4 regions of the Pseudoalteromonas sp. SG41-2 genome follow, and region 2 is predicted to be linked to each of the others. Evidence: predicted binding sites of a transcription regulator. Region 2 holds the regulator's gene; each other region holds the start of a gene.
The links. The regulator sigma-54, encoded in region 2, starts transcription at its own class of promoters, with help from an activator protein. The targets are predictions, from matches to a motif close to GTTGGCACGNNNNTNGNNT.

Region 1 (5,320 bases), on a different contig from region 2:
GCGGCTTCAACTTCGCTGATCCGCACAGGTGCCATTGCTTCTAAATCATCAGCAAGCATCTCTGCAGCCCGTTTTGACATATTGCCGAGGATTTTCTCTTTCAATGCATCATCTGTACCTTTGATGGCTTTCATCAGTACATCTTGTTGGACTTCTCGCAAGATAGCTTGAATACCACGATCATCAACATCCATTAAGTTTTCAAATACGAACATTAAATCTTGGATTTGTTGTGACATCTCTTCGTCATGCTCGCGGATTGAATCCATCAACTGACCTTCAATATTGGTATCGAGGTAGTTCATAATATCAGCCGCCGCTTTCAAACCGCCCATTTTCGCAGCTTGCGCACCAGCTTGTCCGGCAAATTGTTTTTCCATGATCTCGTTCAATTCTTGTAAAGCCGCAGGTTGTACTTCTTCAAGGTTGGCGATACGCATGGTTAAATCTAAGCGCACTTTTTCAGGAAACTGCGCTAAAATTTCGGCCGATTGCTCAGGCTCCAAATAAGATAAAACAATCGTTTGAATTTGCGGATGCTCATTGCGAATAATATTGGCAACTTGCTTTGAGTCCATCCATTTCAATGAATCAAGGCCTTTGGCACCGGATCCCATAACAATTTGATCTATGAGGCTTGCCGCTTTATCTTCACCAAGTGCCGCAGTAAGCGCTTTTTTGATAAAATCTTCTGATTGGAAGCCAATCGTACTAAAGCTTTGTATTTGTTCTATAAATAAATTGTGCACGGCACTGATTTTGGCTTGCGATAGATCATCTATCGCCGCCATTGCCATACCCACTTTTTGCACCTGTTTAGGTTCAAGGTGCTTTAATATTTGCGCTGCATCTTCTTCGGATAAGCTTAGCAATAAAATTGCGGCTTTATCTACACCGTCTAATTTATCAACATCAAACGCTGCTGGCAGTTGTTTTTGTTCTTGATCAGTCATCTTCAGTTAACCACGCTTTCACAACTTGTGAGGAGAGTTCTGGCTCATTTGCTACTAAGGCACGAACAGCTTTTAATAAGTCTTCATCGCCATGTAGGTCTGGTAACTGTAGTGTACCATCACTTGAGAAGCCAACCGAAGCAGAATCAAAATCTTTATTTAGCATATCTAGGGTGTTATCACCAATATCTACACCAGAACTAAGCGCATCATCATCATACTCTTCAAGGGTATCATCTGGGTAAATCAAGCGTTTCAGCATAGGTTTAACCACCGCCATGATTAGCACTATAATAACCAATGCGCCAAGCACTAAACGCACAACTTTCATAAACCAGTTTTGTTCCCACAGTGGTACTTCAATAGCTAAGTCCATCGGTTCACGTACAAACGGTACTGTCACTACTTCTAATGCATCACCACGCTGTAAGTCAAAACCCACACCACCTTGCAGTAAACGACGAATATTTGACAGTGCTTCAACTGAGCGAGGCTCCATAGTCGTTTCACCATTTTCACCCACTTTTGCCACATAATCGACTGCCACAGACACACTAATTCGACGAATAACACCACTTTGCTGACGTGTATGGGAAATAGTAGTATCAAGTTCATAGTTACGTGTCGCCTCTTTATGAGTGCGACTGGGTGATGAACCAGAGCCTGCACCACCTTGACCGGCAACTTCAGGAATATTCGAATCCACTGGGGGCTGATTTGTCAGCGCGCCAGGAATACCGATAGCTAACCCGCCGATGTTGTTTTCTTCAAAAGTGGTTTCGCTGCGTACCGCTGGTAAATCAGGGTTGTAGCGTTTTTGAGTTTCTTCAATCGCGCTAAAGTCCATACTTAAATCGACTTGTGCAGTGTAGTTACCCATGCCAATAACTGGCATTAAGATACCATCTATTTTATCTAGATATTCTTGTTCACGTTTACGTTCAATATCGTATTCTTTACGTGAGCGAGCAGCTAACGCACTTTGCGATCCTGAATTAAGTAATCGGCCATTTTGGTCTGTTACAGTTACTCGTGACGGCTCTAAACCTTGCACTGCTGAACCAATAATATCAACAATGGCGTCCACTTCTTCACTACCGAGCATACGACCACGTTTTAAAGTTAATACAACTGTTGCGGATGGTTTTTTCTCACGACGAGCAAAAACATTTTCTTTCGGGATTGCCAATAATACTTTAGCACGCGTGACATTTTGTAGTTCCTCGATCGTGCGCGCAAGTTGTTGTTCACGACCGTGCTTTAAACGTTCACGCTCTAAACGCTGACTAACACCAAAACCCATATCTTGCATGATAATATCAGTACCCGAGTTCGGCGCTTGCTCAATACCTTCGCGGGTCATTAACAATTTAATATTTTGATATTCATTTTCAGGAACAGAAACCACATTGCCATCAAGTTGATAGTCAATTTTTTGTGCATCTAAAAAATCGAGCGTTTGAATTAGCTCTTCCGTTGGCATTTTTCCAAGTGGACGCATATCTGGTTGACGTGCCCAAATAATCACAAAAATAGCGATCGCTAAACAAATCGCTAATGCAATAATTAAAGTGACCTGACGTAATACATCAACGCCGTTTAATGCACTTAAATAGCCTGACTTTTGTTCTTGTTGATCGTCATTATCAGTTTGGTCGATACCGCCGCCGGCCAAAGCAAGATCTGTTGATTGATTAGATTGCGCCACAATAATTCTCCACTACCTAGTTAAACAGGCATGTTCATGATTTCTTTATAGGCTTCTACAAGTTTGTTACGAACTTGTACAGTGGCTTCAAAGGCAACCGATGATTTTTGTGATGCGATCATCGCATCCGCTAATGACACATTTCGGTCGCCCATTTCAACCGCTACGACTTTTTGTTTTGCATCAGCTTGAAGGCCATTCACGGTATTGAGTGCATCACTTAACAAATCGCCAAATTGGGCGCTCGAAGTAGGCTGCGCCTGCGTCGGTAATTTGTTTACTTGATTACTACGACCAGCTTCGAGAGCCATAGATTGCATTTCTTGAAATAATGCGCTGTTTTGAATTTTCATAATTGTCTCTGACGATGCAGTTTACTAATAACTTAATAAAGCACAAAGCATGCCAACTAATAAATTAATTAATATCAATAGCTTGAGATGTGTTTTTGTTGTCAGAGTTTTGACAAGTTTACGCCCAGCAAGGCTGAGCGTAAATTAAATAGTGAAGGAAAACAAAAATTATAGAGGCTTAAGCAGGTAAGGTGATCCCCAAATCACGCATTTGTGCCAATTTATAACGTAATGTTCGTGGGCTGATCCCTAATGTTTCAGCTACATCTTTACGCTTGCCTTGACAACGATTTAGGGTCTCTAAAATAATTCTATGCTCTTTATCTTTAAGTTCATCTTTGTAACTTCCCGAATCCAAGCTTGGTAATTCTTCACGCAGCTGATTGCGTTCTGCTGTCGCTTTTATTGCTGGCGCTTGCAGATCATAATAAGCATCATTAGTTGGTGAACTTGTAACCGCCGAAGTAGTGTTTTCTGGTGCTGAATTAACCGGCACTAAACTTGCTGATAAAGCCGCAGTTAGAGGAGTCTGGGTTAAATTTTCAATAAAAATAGCACTTTCGTCAATCATATCACCGTGGCGTAATATCAACGCACGCTGGATCACATTATCCAGTTCACGCACATTACCTGGCCAAGTATGAGCTAATAATTTTTTCTCTGCCGGTTCGCTAAGTACAGCGATAGGCTCTTTGCTTTTATTGAGATGACGTTCAATTAAATGCTTTGCCAACACGACAATATCGCCTGGACGTTGACAAAGTGGACGCCACATCAACGGAAATACATTTAACCGATAATATAAATCTTCTCTAAACTGGTGCTTAGCCACAGCCTCTTTTAAATCACGGTTACTGGTAGCCAAAATACGCACATCTAGCTTAATAGTTTTGCGACCACCTAAACGTTCAACTTCGCGTTCTTGTAATACACGTAGTAACTTAGCCTGTAGGCCTAAATCCATCTCAGTGATTTCATCAAGTAAAATTGTGCCACCTTGTGCTTGCTCAAATTTACCCGGACAAGCTTGAATCGCACCAGTAAACGCGCCTTTCTCGTAGCCAAATAATGTAGCTTCGAGCATATTTTCAGGGATCGCAGCACAGTTTATTGCGACGAATGGCTGCTCTGCGCGATCTGATTTATCATGGATAAAGCGTGCGAGTACTTCTTTACCTGAGCCACTAGGACCAAGCACCATCACACTGGCATCCGATTTAGCAACCCGACTTGCAAGTTCTAATAGCTGAATGCTACTCGGATCGGCGACAATCGGGCCATCAGTTTCTTTTTCTGGCTCAGGTAGATAGCGGCTTACCATATTAAGTAGCACTTCGGGCGCAAACGGTTTGGCCATATAGTCAATTGCCCCTAACCGCATAGCCTCAACAGCATCATCAATAGTCGCATACGCTGTCATCATTAAAACCGGTAGATCAGGGTAATTAAGATTTATGCTGCGCAGTAAATCAAGACCACTCATCGCGCCCATTTGCACATCGCTCACGACCAGCGAAAAGCTGTCTTTTTTAAGTAGCACCATAGCTTGCTCAGCACTGTCAGCCGCAACGCAATCTATTCCAGACATTTCAAGCGTATCAATCAAGGCTTCACGAAGCCCTGCATCATCTTCAACCACTAAAATCGTGTTGTTCATATTGCCTCCGCCGATGTTGACTTTGTACAAATAGGTAACAGTAAACTAAAGCAGGCTCCGCCTTGAGCATTGTTCGTTACTGCAACTCGTCCTTGGTGTGCATTTGCGACTGAACTAACTACCGCTAAGCCTAAACCTGTGCCTTGGCTTCGGGTAGTAAAAAATGGTTCAAATAATTTATCAAGTAAGCTTAAATCGACCCCAGGGCCATTATCACTTACAGTAATACACACTAGCTCGGGGTCACTCGCATCCCGCTGCGCACTTAATTGAACGAGTGCATTACTGCCAATGACTTGAATACTATTGTGAATAAGGTTTTGAATGGCACTGGCAAGCGCAGTTTTATTGCCCATTATCTCGATATCAGGCTCAGGTAAACTGACCTGAAGTTCACTATTATTAAGTGCGACCATAGCATCAGCGCCAGTTTTCACTTCAGTTAATAATTGCTGCATGGAAACATGTTCAACAACTTGCTGATCGCCACTTTTTGCGAACAACAACATATCGTTTACTTGGGTTTCGAGATCTTTTAAACGCGACATTAACTTAGTATGAAAATTGCCTCGCGAGCTTTCGGGTAACCGCTTTGAACCTAAATTAGCGGCATACAAAATCGCAGCAGACAGTGGTGTTCGCACTTGAT
Region 2 (5,320 bases):
GCGCTCTTGATAAGAGAGTGCTTGAGTTGCACGTTCTCGATCTTGGCTGTCCATGGCACTAACAACGTCTTTGTAGACGGTATCAGGTAGGCTACGTAGTACTTCCCCTAGATCATCGTGGCTCATGTCCTCAGTTGCCGCAGCGATGTGCTTCGGCTCCATTTGGGCAATGATCCCTAAACGAACATCTTCTGAGAGTTCTTCGAGTACGTCACCTTGTACATCTGGATCAACCAGTTGCCATAGCAAGGTACGAATTTTATGTGGGGATGACTCGAGTAATAATGCGGTGTCACACGGAGCTGTTTTTGCCAACATACGCCTTACTTGAACAAATTGACCACTGTTAAGTGACTTGGTCACTTGTTTTAGTTGTTGTAGTGGGTAATCTTGTTCAAAAGCTTCTGGCATTGGCGTCCTTAAAAATTAATACGCTTGATAGGTAGGGTAACAGTTGTCGGTAATTAACGCGCTTGGTCTGTTTAATTAACGACTTTATTTAGTTTAACGCAATTTAGTGGTACTGACTACGAGCTATTCTTGTTCGTTAAAGCGTTGTGCGATCAACTCGCCAATTGCTGCAAGAGCAGGTTCAGCGTCCGGGCCTTCACATACAACTTTAACTTCTTTGCCTTGGCTACTTTCTAATAGCATTAAGCCGAGTACGCTATCGCCTGCGGCTTGTTTGTCATCTTGATGAAGTGTGATGCTGGCATCAAACTGCACAGCTAATTGCGCTAATACGCTGGCTGCGCGAGCATGTAAACCGAGTTTGTTTTTTATTAAAAATGTATCTTCTAAACGCATCAACATTCCTTACTGTAAACGTGAGTTGTTATTCTTGTTCACGATGGCGAATTTTCACATTGCTGTGGCTCATCGAGAAGCTTTCACCTATAGTTTGCGCTAGATAAACTGAGCGATGTTGACCACCGGTGCAACCAATAGCAATTGTTAAGTAACTGCGGTTATTACGCTCCAAATGCGGTAACCAAGTTTGTACAAAGGTTTGGATCTGCCAAGTGAATTTTTGTACGATACTATGGCTGGCTAAATAATCTTTTACTGGCTGATCAAGGCCTGTAAGTGGCTTAAGCTCAGGCTCCCAATGTGGGTTTGGTAAAAAGCGTGCATCAAAAACATAATCAGCTTCTTTTGGGATACCATATTTAAAACCAAATGATTCAAAGGTAATGATTAGTTTTTTATCTTTTTTCCCTAAAATCTTTTCACGGATTGACTCTGCAAGCTGGTGGACACTCAGATCAGTGGTATCAAGTATAAAGTCAGCGCGAGTAGTTAATACATCAAGTAATACTTTTTCTTGCTTGATAGCTAAATCCAGTGGCAAAGAGTCCAAAGATAATGGGTGTAAGCGGCGAGTTTCAGAAAAACGTTTGATCAGGGTTTGATCATCACTGTCTAAATAAAATAGCGTCGGATTTGCAAAACCAGGCAAGTATTCAAGAATATCGTTAAATTCTTCCTGCTCTTTCGGTAAATTACGGACATCAATACTGACGGCAATTTTGTCATAATTATCAGAGACACTGCGCACTAATGAAGGTAATAAGTTTACCGGAATATTATCTACACAATAATAGCCAAGATCTTCTACTACACGCAGAGCAACAGATTTACCTGAGCCAGAACGCCCACTGATGATGATTAACTCCATGTAAATTCTCCTTCATTTGGCTACGATTGCGCAGCAATTACGTGATACAAATCTTGGTCTGTTTTTGCGCTACGTAGTTGTTTACAAAAATCTTTGTCGTTGAGTTTATCAGCAATTGTGGCTAACGTCTTCAAATGAAGTTGGCTATCACCATCTGGCACGATGAGAGCTACAAATATATCAACTGGGCGATTATCTATCGCATCAAAATCAATCGGTGATTCACTCACTATAATTATTGCTAGCGGGTTTTCAACACCACTCATACGGCCATGAGGAATAGCAATACCACGACCAATACCCGTACTACCTAGTTTTTCTCTCGACAGTAGTGCGTTGAGGATTTCTTGTTGTGATAGCTGAGGAAGTTGTTCATGAGCCAATTGGCTGATAAATTCAATGATCCGTTTTTTGCTATTAAAAAGGACCGCAGCTTTACTGCAGTCCTGGCAAATAAGTGAGCTTAATTTCATAGTGTTAGTGTCGAGCGTGCTTCTCTTTGTGTTTAATTACCTGACGGTCAAGTTTGTCGATTAGTCCGTCAATGGCTGCATACATGTCTTGGTGCTCAGTTGAGGCAAATAATTCAGCGCCACTGACATGTAATGTGGCTTCTGCTTTTTGGCTTAGCTTTTCTACATCAAGAATGACATGGACATTATTGATATGATCAAAATGCCTTTCAAGCTTGGCAAACTTATTGTTTACATAGTCTCTTAATGAATCAGTAATTTCTACATGACGACCAGTTAAATTTAGTTGCATAAGCATTTTCCTCTTGTGATTTTACGCCTTAAATCAAACTTTTACGTTGATTTGACGGTGGAATAGCCAGTGACTCGCGGTATTTTGCAATAGTCCGTCTAGCTACTTTGATACCTTGCTCTGCCAATATATCTGCAATTTTACTATCACTCAATGGTTTCGCTGAGTTTTCTGCACTGATCAATTTTCTGATCAATGCTCGAATGGCTGTCGATGAGCATTCGCCGCCGTTCTCAGTACTTACATGGCTCGAGAAAAAATATTTTAACTCAAATATACCACGAGGGGTATGCATGTATTTTTGGGTGGTTACACGAGAAATTGTTGATTCGTGCATCTCAACCATTTCGGCAACGTCGTTTAGTACCATAGGGCGCATGGCCTCAGGGCCATGCTCAAAGAATCCTTGCTGCTGTTTAACAATGCAGTTGGTTACTTTGAGTAACGTCTCGTTACGACTTTCTAGGCTTTTAATAAACCATTTAGCTTCTTGCAAATGCGAGCGTATAAATTGGCTGTCAGTGCTTGATTTTACAGAGCGTGACATCGCCGCATATTGGCTGTTCACTCTAATTTTTGGCATGCTGTCTGGATTGAGTTCAACCACCCAGCGACCTTTAATTTTTTTCACCGAAACGTCAGGAATAACATACTCTGATTCTTCGCGTACTATGGTATCCGCAGGCTTTGGGTTAAGGCTGTGGATCAGTGTCATTACTTCTTTTAGTTCATCTTCTTTAAGCTTAGTCTTTTTCATCAAAGTGCGATAGTCACGACTAGCTAATAAATCGATATGATCAGTTAAAATCATTTTTGTCTCGCTAATCCAAGGAGTTGCAGGATCAAATTGATTTAATTGAATACATAAACATTCTTGTAGGCTGCGCGCAGCAATACCAACAGGGTCAAACAACTGAATGCGTTTTAACACTGCTTGCACTTCGTCGAGTTCGATTTCTTCTTCGTTATTACCTTGATTTAAGCTTTCTGCGATGTCTTCGCAGCTCAAGGTTAAAATACCTGAATCGTCAACGGCTTCAACAATCGCAATGGCAATGGCTTCATCGGTTGGACTAAAAGGTGTGAGTTGTAATTGCCACATTAGATATTCGTGCAAGGTTTCAGTTGAGGCACCTTGATAAATTGACTCATCTTCAGGCATTGGCCCAGATGACGTATTTGGCGCAGCACTCATGTATTCGTCCCAGGTGACGTCCATAGCCATTTCGTCACTTAAGGTCTCTTTACTTAATGCTTCGCTACTTTCTTGTTCATATTCGCTTGGCTTGTCGTCTGCTGATGCGCTAACGGTTAAGTCATCGTTATCTTGTTTTTGTTCGTTTTTACCAGCCGTGTCGTCTGAATATTCATGTTCTTCTAGCTCTAACAATGGATTGCTGTCGAGCGCTTCTTGAATTTCTTGCTGGAGATCCAATGTACTGAGTTGCAATAAGCGAATTGCTTGTTGCAGCTGTGGTGTCATTGTAAGTTGCTGGCCCATGCGCAGCTGGAGTGATTGCCTCATGTATCTCTAACAATCCTTTTATTGTTATCATCGTTAAGTCTAGCAGATACTTAGCCGAGCGTGGCTTTATAGCCTAAATTGCTCGCCCAGGTAAACATCGCGGACTGTTTGGTCGGCGAGTACATGCTCAGGGGTACCTGATGCAATTAACTCCCCATGAGAAACTATGTAGGCTTTTTCACAAACATCAAGGGTTTCTCGTACATTGTGGTCGGTAATAAGCACGCCAATACCACGGTTTTTAAGGTGTTCAATAATCTTCTTTATATCTAACACTGAAATAGGATCAACGCCAGCAAAAGGCTCATCAAGTAAGATAAATTTTGGGTTTGCGGCTAAAGCGCGTGCAATTTCAACTCGACGACGTTCACCGCCAGATAATGCCATACCTTGGCTGTCGCGGATATGTTGAATGCTAAACTCATCAAGTAAGCTGTCGAGCGCTTCTTCTCTGGCTTGTTTATTCAGCTCTTTACGAGTTTCTAAAATAGCCATCAGGTTTTGATAAACAGTTAATTTACGGAAGATGGATGATTCTTGTGGCAGGTAGCCAATCCCTAACCGTGCGCGACTGTGCATTGGCAGTAAGGTGATGTCATTATCATCAATACTGATTTTACCTTTGTCGCTTGGAACTAAACCCACAATCATATAAAAGGTGGTGGTTTTACCAGCGCCATTAGGACCCAATAAGCCAACAATGCTGCCTGCGCTAACTTCTAAACCCACGCTTTTTACAACTTGGCGACCTTTATAGCTTTTTGCTAGAAATTCAGCTTTTAATGTACTCATGGCTGCCCTTTAGATTTGTCTTTTTTACTGTCTACTGGTACCAAAATGGTGTGCACACGATCGCTTGAGCTTGCGCCTTTTTCAGCACTGATCAGTTGCTGGTCCATATCATAGGTAATGCTTTTGGCATTGATTTTTTGACCTGCCTGAGTGACTTGTGCATTGCCAACCAAGGTTAAATAGCGCTTAGCGACATCGTAACGGACTTCATCAGCACTGGCACTCATTACTGTGCCATCAGTTTGTTTTTCTTCAAAGTAAGCCGGACTGCCAGTTGCGACAAGTAGTTGTTTGTTATCGCCTAAATCTTCGCGCTTATGGACTTCAAGTCGATCCGCTTTGATACGGCGGTTACCATGAATGATTTCAACATTTTTTTCAAAAATACCGATATTGTCTTTCAGTTGGGCAAGCTGCGTGTCAGCACTGATAGAGACTTGATCTGCAGGTGGTGTCGTATTTTCAGCAAAGCTTGCAAAAGCAATGAATAAGCTTGGTATAACAAGCAAGTGAGCAAATTTATTGGTCATAATATATGGTTCGCGTATGGTTAATTAGTT
Region 3 (5,320 bases), on a different contig from region 2:
TTATTCGTAATCTCAACGCTGAGATACGCAGTGTTAAATATAAACTCGCCATTTTGAGTCGTGACCGTGATCGCGCTGAATACGAGCAACTGCAAAGGCTAAATCGTTTAATGAGTGATGATGATAAAAAAAAGCTGAGTAAAGAGATAAAAAAGCAGCTAAAAGTGATCAATAAAACGTTTGCCAAAAACACCAAAACGACCACCAAACAGCTCTCCGCACTCGAAAAAAAACTGAAACGTTATGAATAAACTATTGGGTTTTACCAATATATAGCATACTCTTAACATGTGTAGAGCATATACTCTACAGGTCATTTTGGAGTACCCGTTCATGCAACCACAAAACATTGCCGAGCTAATTTTAAATGGCTTTAAAAAGCATTATAAATTATTTCAGCAGATCACCGCACAAGCACCTCTGGCATTTGCAAATAAAAACTGGACAAAAATGCACGACATTAGTCGCTTGCGGATCACTTATTACGATGATCGGGTTAACGAAACCACCCAGCAACTACAAAATCAGCAATTAGCCAATCAATTGGATGAATCACTCTGGCTGCAAACAAAACAAATCTACCAGCACTTTTTAACGTTTCATCCACAAGCAGAATTAGCCGAAACATTTTATAACTCTGTGTTTTGCCGCTTATTTCATCGACGTTATTTTAATAATGATTTTATTTTTGTAAAAGCCACCTTGGCAGATGCTCCTGCGCTTCCTGTAGAAGCAGAATACCGCAGCTACTTTCCTGTTGTAGACGGCTTAAAGCCCACTATCCGTAAAATAATTAATCAATTTGATTTTAAAGCCGATTTTGTTAATTTAGAGCGCGATATACGACTTTTAGTAAAAGCGTTTTATAAACAAGCACCCGACACCCATCACCGTGCGTGGCAAATGCGCTTTGACATATTACAAACGCCGTTTTATCGCAACAAAGCAGCCTATATTGTCGGCCGTGTAGTATCACAAAGTGGTGTGCAGCCATTTATTATTGCGGTGTTACATCATCAAGAGCAAGGTCTGTATCTCGATGCTTTACTGACTAACTCATCGCAAATGCGGGTTATTTTTGGCTTTGCTCGTGCTTATTTTATGGTTGAAACCCACGCTCCTTCCGCATTAGTTCGGTTTTTAAACCAACTAATGCCCAACAAAACCTTAGCAGAGCTTTACAATGCCATTGGCTTTCATAAACAAGGTAAAACCGAGTTCTATCGCGAGTTTTTAACCCATTTACAACGCTCCAGTGATGATTTTGTGATTGCCCCTGGCACACCGGGCATGGTGATGATGGTATTTACCCTACCTTCATTTGATTATGTATTTAAAATAATTAAAGACAAATTTGGTGAAAGTAAACCATTTGGCCGCGATACCGTTCTCAAACGCTACCAATTAGTTAAAAGCCATGATCGGGTTGGTCGTATGGCAGATACCATAGAGTATTCTAACGTCGTATTCCCTGTTGCGCGTTTTAACGCTACATTGCTTGCACAGCTTAAACAAACTATTGGTTCATCAATGATCATCGAAGGCGACTTACTGATCATCAAACATATGTATATTGAGCGACGCATGACGCCACTGAATTTATATTTAGAAAAAGCTAATACTGAAGATGCCGCTGTTGCCATTGCAGAATATGGCCAAGCACTCAAGGAAATGATCGCCGTTAATATTTTCCCAGGCGATATGTTGCTTAAAAACTTTGGTGTCAGTAAACACAAACGCATTATTTTTTATGATTATGATGAAGTGCAATATTTAACAGACATGAACTTTAGAGCACTGCCTAAAGCCAAAAGTTATGATGACTACTTAACCAATGAGCAAAGTTACTCTGTGGCACCACAAGATGTATTTCCAGAGCAGTTATGCACTTTTGTAATGCCGAACCCGCAATACAAAGCAGTTTTCAGCCAAACACATCCAGAACTATTAGACGTCGCATTTTGGCAGCAAGCGCAACGAAATATAAAAGCAGGGGTCGTTAGCCATATCTACCCTTATCCAGCAGCGCAGCGTTTTATCCATCAATGGTAGACGAAAGGACACACAATGAATATCAGTAAAATAGATTTAAACTTACTCGTTTATCTCGACACATTATTACGCGAATGTAATGTTACTCGCGCCGCAAACCAGCTTAGCATTACACAGCCGGCAATGAGTAATGGTTTAAAACGTTTACGTAACCTGTTTAACGATCCGATCTTAGTACGCACCAGTGATGGTATGGTGCCCACTGAACGAGCTATTGAATTGCAGCCGGTGATCCGTGGCATCTTAATGACATTAGAAGAAACGCTTGCACCAAACCGTGAATTTGAGGCCAGCCAAAGCAAACGGGTATTTAGGATTATGGCCAGTGACTATGCTGCCAGCACCTTAGCACCTAAGCTACTGAGTAAATTACACGATGAAGCGCCGGATACCACACTCGATATTCTCACTCCAAGTGATGTTACTTTTCATGATGTAGAAAACGGTAAAGTTGATATGGCAATAAATCGTTTCGAAAACCTACCGCAGTCGTTTCATCACAAACGTATTTGGAAAGATAGCTTTTGTTGTTTAGTAAAAGCTGACAACCCGATCATTGAAAATTTTAGCCTCGATAGTTATTTAAAAGCTCGGCATATTTGGGTAAGTAAAACAGGTTTTGGTGTCGGGGTTGGTATGGATCCTAAAGACGTACAAAAACTTGGCTGGGTTGATGAAGCGCTCGCCCACTTTGGTAAACACCGAAATATTGCCACATTCACCCGTAATTACCACGTTGCAATACATCTAGCGAAAGAGAAGAACCTGATTGCGACACTCCCTTCAAAAGCCGCTAATATTTATTTAGATGATCCTGGTTTGCAAATTCTGGAGCCTCCCTTCCCTATACCACCATTTGAGTTAGATATGATTTGGAGCCCATTACTTCACAGAGATGCCAGTCATATTTGGTTACGCCAAAAAGTAGCCGAAGTTGCAGATGAATTAAAGTAACGCTCTTACAAAAGCCCTGTAAAATTTGCTTACTGGTATTTTCAAGTAAGCAAACATCAATTTAAAAGTATTAATAATCATGATGTTAAAATAATTTAAAAATGGAATGGCAATTGCTTTAAGTTACTTGAACTTTAATATTCATTTAACTTAAAGAGGTCAATATTATGAATGCCCAGCAAGGAAACGAAGTAAATCATATCACTGACATTATCCAAGTAATGAACAGCGGCATCGACTTTTATGAAAAGGCGCAGGAAAAAGTACAAGATCCAGCCATTGGTGCGCTATTTCAGCGTATGATAGACGCACGTAAAGTCAGCGTTGAAAACTTACAGCCTTACGCTATTAATCAGCAAGGTGAACGAGAAGATGGTTCGTCTTTTGCTGTTGAAGCTCGCCGAGCATATACCGCACTGATCACAAAATTTAGTGCCAACAACGACCAAATTTATGTCAAAGAGCTTGAAGAAGTGGAAGATAAAACACTTGAAGAAATTAAAGCTGCCATGAAAAAACCACAACCGCACGATTGTGAAGCCGCCCTCGCTAAAGTATTACTGACCATGCAAAGCTGTCATACGGAGATGAGCCGTATGCAGAAGCATTAACCACAATGCTTAAATGAAAGCCCAGCCACGCGCTGGGCTTTTTTATGCTCATAATTATAGTTAAATGATTTTTATAACAAAATAATGCAAATAATTAATAAAAATAGCATATTTATTTAACCACAGCATGATTTTAATCGTCTAGGCTTATTAATAGGTACCTACTATCCCGCTGTGGCGCCGCAGCATTTTATCAAAAATAACAAGGTTCCATTATGAGAAATAAACAACATGTAAACCCACAAAACGCTGACGTTGATATGACGCCGATGCTTGATATTGTATTTATACTTTTAATATTTTTTATTGTTACAACTTCATTTGTAAAACCTGTGGCAATAGAGCTGCAACGGCCTGTAGATAAACCCAGTATTGATAAACAAACTAAAAGTGCTCATTTTAGTATTGACCAAAGCAATGCGGTGTATTTTGCGGGGCGATTAATTGACTTAAACCAAGTTGCCACTAACCTTGCGATGTTTGCTGCGAAGTATAATATCGCCACAGTACAAATAGCCGCTGACGAAAACAGTACGCATCAAACTTTAATGACAGTAATGAATAATATCAAAGAGTATGATAACTACCCCATTGCACTCACATCACACTAAAAGCAAAAAAAGGGCCAGACGGCCCTTCAAAACTAAATAACGTAGGAGAAGTTATTTTTAGAATCGGTATTCAGCACCTACATAGTAGTAAGCACCGTTAAAACCAAATGGTGCTGAACGGCGTGAGTACTCAAATACACCGGTTGAACTGATAATAGTATTACCAGAAGCATCAACAATTGTGCCTGAGCGAGAATTACCTATGGTATTTTTATCAGGGTAAACGTCAAATAAATTGTTTGCACCAATATTTAGTGACAAGTTGTCTGTGACAAAATAATTTACTTTTATATCGGTAAGAATTTCAGCGCCGTAAGTCTGGCGACCGCCATCTTCAACCGTGTATTCGCCATAACGATTGAGCGATAAGTTTACCGTCCAATCTTCAAGGCGATATAATGCACTTAAGTTTACTCTGTCTTGTGGTTGCCATTCTTCGATGATTGAGGTTTCTTGCGAAGAAAATACATCTTCGACAGGGATCGTTTCCAAACCACTGCCCGCAGGAGTAAATAAATCAACCACATCGGTTTCAGTAAAGTTAGCCGCTAATGTAAAATCTAGGGTACCGCCTAAGCCTTCCGTGTTCCATGTCGCAACAAAATCCACACCTTGCGTTTCGGTATCTGCACCATTTAAGAAAAACTGCCCTGCACCTGCGCCAGAACTAACCAATGCAGCATCTAGCGTTGATGACAACCCTTTACCTAAACGGTTACTGATCACAATACGGTCGTCAATATCAATTGAATAATAATCAACGGTAACATTAATATTATCCGTCACGTTATACACAATACCTAAGCTCATGTTTTGTGACTTTTCTTCTTTAAGTTTTGGAATACCAATACTCTGTGCAAGTGTGCTGTCGTTTCTAAAAGTACCAACTTCTTCTGCAATTAGATCGCCATTAGGACCAACTACAAACTGGGTACTGATATTATTGAAATACAATTGCTGCATTGATGGTGCTCTAAAACCAGTACTCACCGCACCGCGCAGTGAAACGTCATCAGTCACCGACCAGTTACCCGCTAACTTAAAGTTAACCGTATCACCAAAGCCTTTGTAGTTATCGTAACGCAGTGCGCC
Region 4 (5,320 bases), on a different contig from region 2:
CGTCTATTTTATCTAACGAGAAGTTGGTGCTGATTTTGTAAGGAGCTTGTTTCGCATTAACTGTTACAGTGCCTTTACCATTACCTTCGTAGGCGGCAAACTTATCTAGGCTAATTTTCGCTACGCCTTTGTTAAGGTTTACAGTGAATTGATTAGCGCCAAGTTTGATTTCATTTGCTTTTAAGCCACTTGAACGGATCACCACATTCGCATCTAAGGCATTTAAGCCACTTAAATCCATTTTTGTGTCATCCCATACAATTGGTTTGGCTGGCTCGTCACTTTTAGGTTCTGGTTTCTCTGCTGGCGCTACCACCTCAGGTAAGTAAGGATTTAAGTCCAGCATACCTAAATCGATGTCAGCATTAACGGCTAAACGCTTACCTAAATTAAGCTCGCTTTTTCCTTTGATCTCTAATGCATCAAGAGTGGCGACTAATTCAGCTAGGTTGAACTTATCACCTTGCATACGCATTTTGCCACTAACACTAAATGCATTAAAGGCGCTTTCTTTAGCGTTCAGCTCGACTCCCTGCCATTTAGCAATGTCTTTTACTGAATCACCACTGAGCGCTAATTGACCTTGAATATCTTTACCTTGACCGGCTATTAAGCCTTTAAACTCAACATCAACTAACTTTGAAGTGACATCAGTTGTCACATTAAATGTATCACCTGCTATTGCTTTAGCTGGGTTATCAACTGTTACATCAAGCTCAAAGCGCTCTTGCATATAAGTGATCCCACCTTTGACTTCGAGTGATTTATGCAGTGAAGGCAGTAAGATAGCCAATTCTAAATCGCTAATTTGCTGTTTAGCTCCCGTTTGACCATCTAAATAAGTAAACGACCCACCATATATAGCCACTTCACCTAACTGAATATCAAAGTTTTCAGGTAGTTTGACTGCCTCACCTGCTTGAGTTTGCTGCTCAGGTTTCGCAGCTACTGCATCAAATAACTGCCAGTTAGCTTTACCATTTTTATCTGTTTCAAGCAGAATATTGGGTTCATTGATCACAAACTTTTCTAGTTTAAGTTCACCACCAAATAGCGAAAACCAAGGAATATGAACTGCAAGTTGCTGCATGCTTGCCATATCTGCACGTGAGCCAGTTTTCATATTGGCAAAATGCACATCTTCAAGTTCAAGCTTCAAAGAAGGAAAAACGGATAATGTTTTATCGCCTTTAATAGTTAAAGTACGCCCAGTGGTTTGCTCAACCTGCTCAGAGACTTTATTAAAAATGGCATCGGTTGGAATTAAAAACGGTGCAGCAATAATTAAAGCAACAAGCAATAATAATATGACACCAATAACTTTAAATAAGGTCTTCATGATGGTCCTTTCAAATGTGCAAATAATGTTCTTATCATAGCGGGAGTTAGCATTAAAATCATTGTGCAACGAAGAAAAATGCAATTTCCTGCATTCTACAGTGAATATATGAATTGTTACTGAAACATTTTGATACCTTTAGCTGCAAAACCATATAGCTGAATTTCGCAAAGCCGCGGGGCTTTCACAGCAAGAGCTAGCCGATGCTAGCGCCGTTTCACGCAAAACAATCAGCACGGTCGAAACATCACGCTTTACACCTTCAGTGATCATTGCATTGAAGATAGCTCGGCAGTTTGAAACTACTGTAGAGCAGTTATTTTCACTTGAATAAGCAGATTAAACCCTTTAAATGCAATCTTGTGCAGATTTAACTTATCAAGATTGCATCCCCTGTATTCTTCGGTATGATGCACAGCCCTGTTGTTTTAAGACGTTTTGCGCTAAAATTAAACAACTGAAAAATGTATTTAACCGGAGTACCATCAGGCATGAAAAAATTGCTCATTTCACCTTCACAAATGGCATTAGGCGAACAAGAAGGCCATATTTATCAAAATATTCTAAAGCAGGCTTCTGAAATCAGCTTAAACCTGATGGCGGTGAAAATAGAAAATCATCCTGAAGACTTCTTAGGTTGGTGCTATGAACTACTTAATGCTAGCCGTGACCGTATTAATCATGATTTACTCGAAACCAATCAATTACCAATTTTAAAAAAGCTTAATGACTTATTAGTTTCAGCAATTAGCTTCTTACAATTGAAAACATTACGCGTAGCGCCTTGGCCTGTAGTTAGTGTATTTATAGAGCAGCATAAAGATGTGTTAGCCCTTGATGAACAGTTACGCCTTGCCAACTATATAGCTGGTATTCGCGAGCAATCACTGAAAGAGATGATCCCTGAAGATTTATTAGCATTTAGTGGTAAACATACTTCTGCACTGGATCCAAGTAGTTATAATTTTGATGTCGAATGGTTTAGCTCTACTAAAAGCGCCAAAGCTTTTCATCAAATGCTTGCCGACCTGCCGGCATTATTTGATGAAGCATTAGCACATATACCTTTAGAAGGTGAAGTAACTGAAGCTGATTACCAAGAATTTGTGGTCAAATATTTAAAAGCCTTTACTGATAGCAATGAAAAGCCAACGCTTGCACCGGCAACTCGTCTATTAGCAATGCGCCGCCCAGATGTTTTTACACCAATTAATAACACCCGTTTAGATGCACTTTGTTCAGCATTGGCTATTACTAAATTAAATAATCGTGACTTTGCGCGTTATTGGCAGGATATTGTCCAAGCAGTTCATGGTATGTCTTGGTTTAAAATGGCAAGTGGTGACAGCGAGCTGGATCAACAACTTGTTGCAATCAAAGCATTAATTCCGTGCTTTTTCTATCATGCAGACAAAAACACGCCTGAAAACTCTAACTACATCAAGTTATTGAGCAAGCCAAAGCGTACAACTACCACTGGCACTAGAAAAGTGCGTCGTGGTAAAGAGTCTGCTGAAATACTTGTTGATCGCGCACTTGCTGCTGACGATATGCCTGAGCATATTCGCGCAAAGCGTGATTCAATTATCAGCGAAGTACAAAAAGGCCGTGGCGTGAACGAAACAATCAGCCTAATGCGTACTATTTTTGGTTAAACCACAGTAAAAAATACAAAAACCCGCTGCAACTGAGTTGTGCATGCGGGTTTTTTTACGCACCAATAAAGTGCGCAAGCTTCGTAAAAAACAATCTCCTCCTTTCACTATAAATATTTATACCTTTGTTTATAAAGTAATTTAAATATAAATTATTGCTTTTCATTTAACTTGGCACAAGCAGTGCTATTACCCTAGTAGACAACTAAAAATAGGATCCGCAATTATAGACTGCAATCTAATTAATAATTGCGAGCCAAAAAATCAGCATAACAACAGGATACCAAACATGTTAAAACTAAAATCAGCAATTGCGATCAGCACACTTGTACTCATGGGTGCAACATCTACAGCAGCATATGCAGAAGTAACAGCCAATGCCGCAGCAACTTCAAACTACTTATGGCGTGGTCAAGAACAAACCGGTGGTGATGCTGCAATTTCAGGTGGTATTGATTATGCCAACGAATCAGGTTTTTATGCTGGTACTTGGGCTTCAAATGCAAGCTGGGCCGATGAAATGACCTACGAGCTTGATCTCTATGCTGGTTTTGGTGGCGATATTAATGAAAATATGAGCTATGACGTTGGCTACATCTATTACGCTTACCCTGATGCAGCTTCTGGCGCAGACGCTGATTTTTCTGAAATTTACGGTAGCATCAGTATGGGTGGCTTTAGCTTTGGCGCATCAGTTCTTGCAACTTCAGCCGCAAGCGGTGATGGCACAGACTTTGGTGATTCGTTATACCTGACTGCAGATTACGGTTTCGCAGTTGGTACTAATGGCACTGAAATGGCCTTACACTTAGGCCACTACTCTGGTGATTTTATTGGTGATGACGATATCATCGATTACGGTGTATCTATCTCTAAAGATGGCTTCACTTTTGGTCTATCAGATACCGATATGGATGACAGTGATATTAAGGCTTACGTTGCTTTTTCAATGGACTTTAGCCTATAAAAAGAATGTGTTACTTGCTGCAACACTAAGGGCCGTAAGGCCCTTTCTCGATCTTGGTAAGCGGTAAGCGGCTAAGTTCATATTTTATATCAAGACTTACCCTCAACTCAGACTGCTTATAGCTTAAAACTTACAACTCCTATGGCACACTGTGCCCTGTTGAACCTTGCCAAATACGATACCATTGTTCACGACTGAGTTTTAACTGCTTAGCGGCAACAGCCGATTTAACACGCTCAATGTTGCCAGTACCCAGTACCACTGATGGGGAACTTGGGTGCATTAATAACCACGCGTAAACCACTTGATCAATAGAACTTGCACCAATTTCGCTGCCGACTTGCTCAAGTACTTGACGCAGGCGAATCGCTTTTTCATCATTTTCTGCAAAAATGCGACCGCCAGCCAAAGGTGACCAACACATAGGTTTAATATCAAGTAACTGACATTGGTCTAAACTACCATCATCAAGTGCTTGCATTTCATACGGTGAAAATTCAATTTGATTGGTCACCAATTCAAAATCAAGACGCGACTGCAATAAACTTAGTTGTGATGGCGTAAAGTTTGATACACCAAAATCGAGTACATCACCATTTTGCTTAAGAGTAGTGAATGCCTCAGCTACTTCGTCTGCATTCATCAAATAATCAGGGCGATGAATAAGTAATGCATCTAATCTATCGGTATTAAAATGCTTTAACGATTGCTGTGCTGAGCTAATAATATGTGCGGCACTCGAATCGTAATGATTAGCTTGGCCTGCTAACCCTAAGCTTGCAAAAGCAGGTTTGATACCACACTTAGTAATAATTTTGATCTCATCACGAATACTTGGCTTTAAAGCTAAAGCTTTACCAAACTCTGCCTCACAACCATATCCACCGTAAATGTCAGCGTGATCGGTGTGCCTTACACCGGCTTCAATTGTTTGCTCAAGAAAAGTTAAACACTGTTGTGGAGTAATTTGCCAATCTAATAATCGCCAAAACCCAAGTACTAGTTCGTCAATAGCGCGATCTGAGCTGTTCATAATTCCACCTTTATTTTTGTAAAAAATATTGTCCCGGCAAGTTCAATGCAAGTACCAAAACAGTATCCCTATCAGATAATTAATAAGCCATGATAATTTAATTGACCTTATTGATGTATTATTCTACATAATAAATAAGGTATTAATAGCTGAAAGTTATACCAGCACATGCATTAGCACATCAGTTTTATTCAGAGCTTTACCTTTTTTTGATGGCACAGGTAACGTAATAAACTTTTTGGATTAAATGAGGCTACAGATGAAAGACTTAACCCACACTATATACAGGCTGATGGCTTGCCTTTTACTCACGGTTAGTCAGTTGA

Region 1: a site for sigma-54 is predicted at 3,053-3,071, ahead of fliE (flagellar hook-basal body complex protein FliE). Genes of this name have one in related genera too.
Region 3: a site for sigma-54 is predicted at 3,107-3,125, ahead of H5186_RS00360 (PA2169 family four-helix-bundle protein). Genes of this name have one in related genera too.
Region 4: a site for sigma-54 is predicted at 3,165-3,183, ahead of H5186_RS15295 (TorF family putative porin). Genes of this name have one in related genera too.

Annotation. Positions count from the first base shown of each region.
Region 1 covers NZ_JACJFK010000006.1:86,100-91,419, forward strand. Annotated here, with positions in the region: gene fliG (flagellar motor switch protein FliG) at 1-953, opposite strand, end outside; gene fliF (flagellar basal-body MS-ring/collar protein FliF) at 946-2,661, opposite strand; gene fliE (flagellar hook-basal body complex protein FliE) at 2,682-3,014, opposite strand; gene H5186_RS06745 (sigma-54 dependent transcriptional regulator) at 3,193-4,671, opposite strand; gene H5186_RS06750 (PAS domain-containing sensor histidine kinase) at 4,668-5,320, opposite strand, start outside.
Region 2 covers NZ_JACJFK010000037.1:8,015-13,334, forward strand. Annotated here, with positions in the region: gene mgtE (magnesium transporter) at 1-411, opposite strand, end outside; gene H5186_RS20575 (HPr family phosphocarrier protein) at 535-807, opposite strand; gene rapZ (RNase adapter RapZ) at 836-1,678, opposite strand; gene ptsN (PTS IIA-like nitrogen regulatory protein PtsN) at 1,699-2,151, opposite strand; gene hpf (ribosome hibernation promoting factor) at 2,156-2,443, opposite strand; gene H5186_RS20595 (RNA polymerase factor sigma-54) at 2,472-3,968, opposite strand; gene lptB (LPS export ABC transporter ATP-binding protein) at 4,035-4,760, opposite strand; gene lptA (lipopolysaccharide transport periplasmic protein LptA) at 4,757-5,290, opposite strand; gene lptC (LPS export ABC transporter periplasmic protein LptC) at 5,280-5,320, opposite strand, start outside.
Region 3 covers NZ_JACJFK010000001.1:86,684-92,003, reverse strand. Annotated here, with positions in the region: gene H5186_RS00375 (DUF4124 domain-containing protein) at 1-251, shown strand, start outside; gene aceK (bifunctional isocitrate dehydrogenase kinase/phosphatase) at 334-2,052, shown strand; gene H5186_RS00365 (LysR family transcriptional regulator) at 2,068-3,006, shown strand; gene H5186_RS00360 (PA2169 family four-helix-bundle protein) at 3,174-3,617, shown strand; gene H5186_RS00355 (biopolymer transporter ExbD) at 3,833-4,228, shown strand; gene H5186_RS00350 (TonB-dependent receptor plug domain-containing protein) at 4,286-5,320, opposite strand, start outside.
Region 4 covers NZ_JACJFK010000019.1:10,333-15,652, forward strand. Annotated here, with positions in the region: gene H5186_RS15280 (AsmA family protein) at 1-1,339, opposite strand, end outside; gene H5186_RS15285 (helix-turn-helix transcriptional regulator) at 1,482-1,673, shown strand; gene H5186_RS15290 (hypothetical protein) at 1,831-2,994, shown strand; gene H5186_RS15295 (TorF family putative porin) at 3,284-3,961, shown strand; gene H5186_RS15300 (aldo/keto reductase family oxidoreductase) at 4,101-4,994, opposite strand; gene H5186_RS15305 (DUF5329 domain-containing protein) at 5,254-5,320, shown strand, end outside.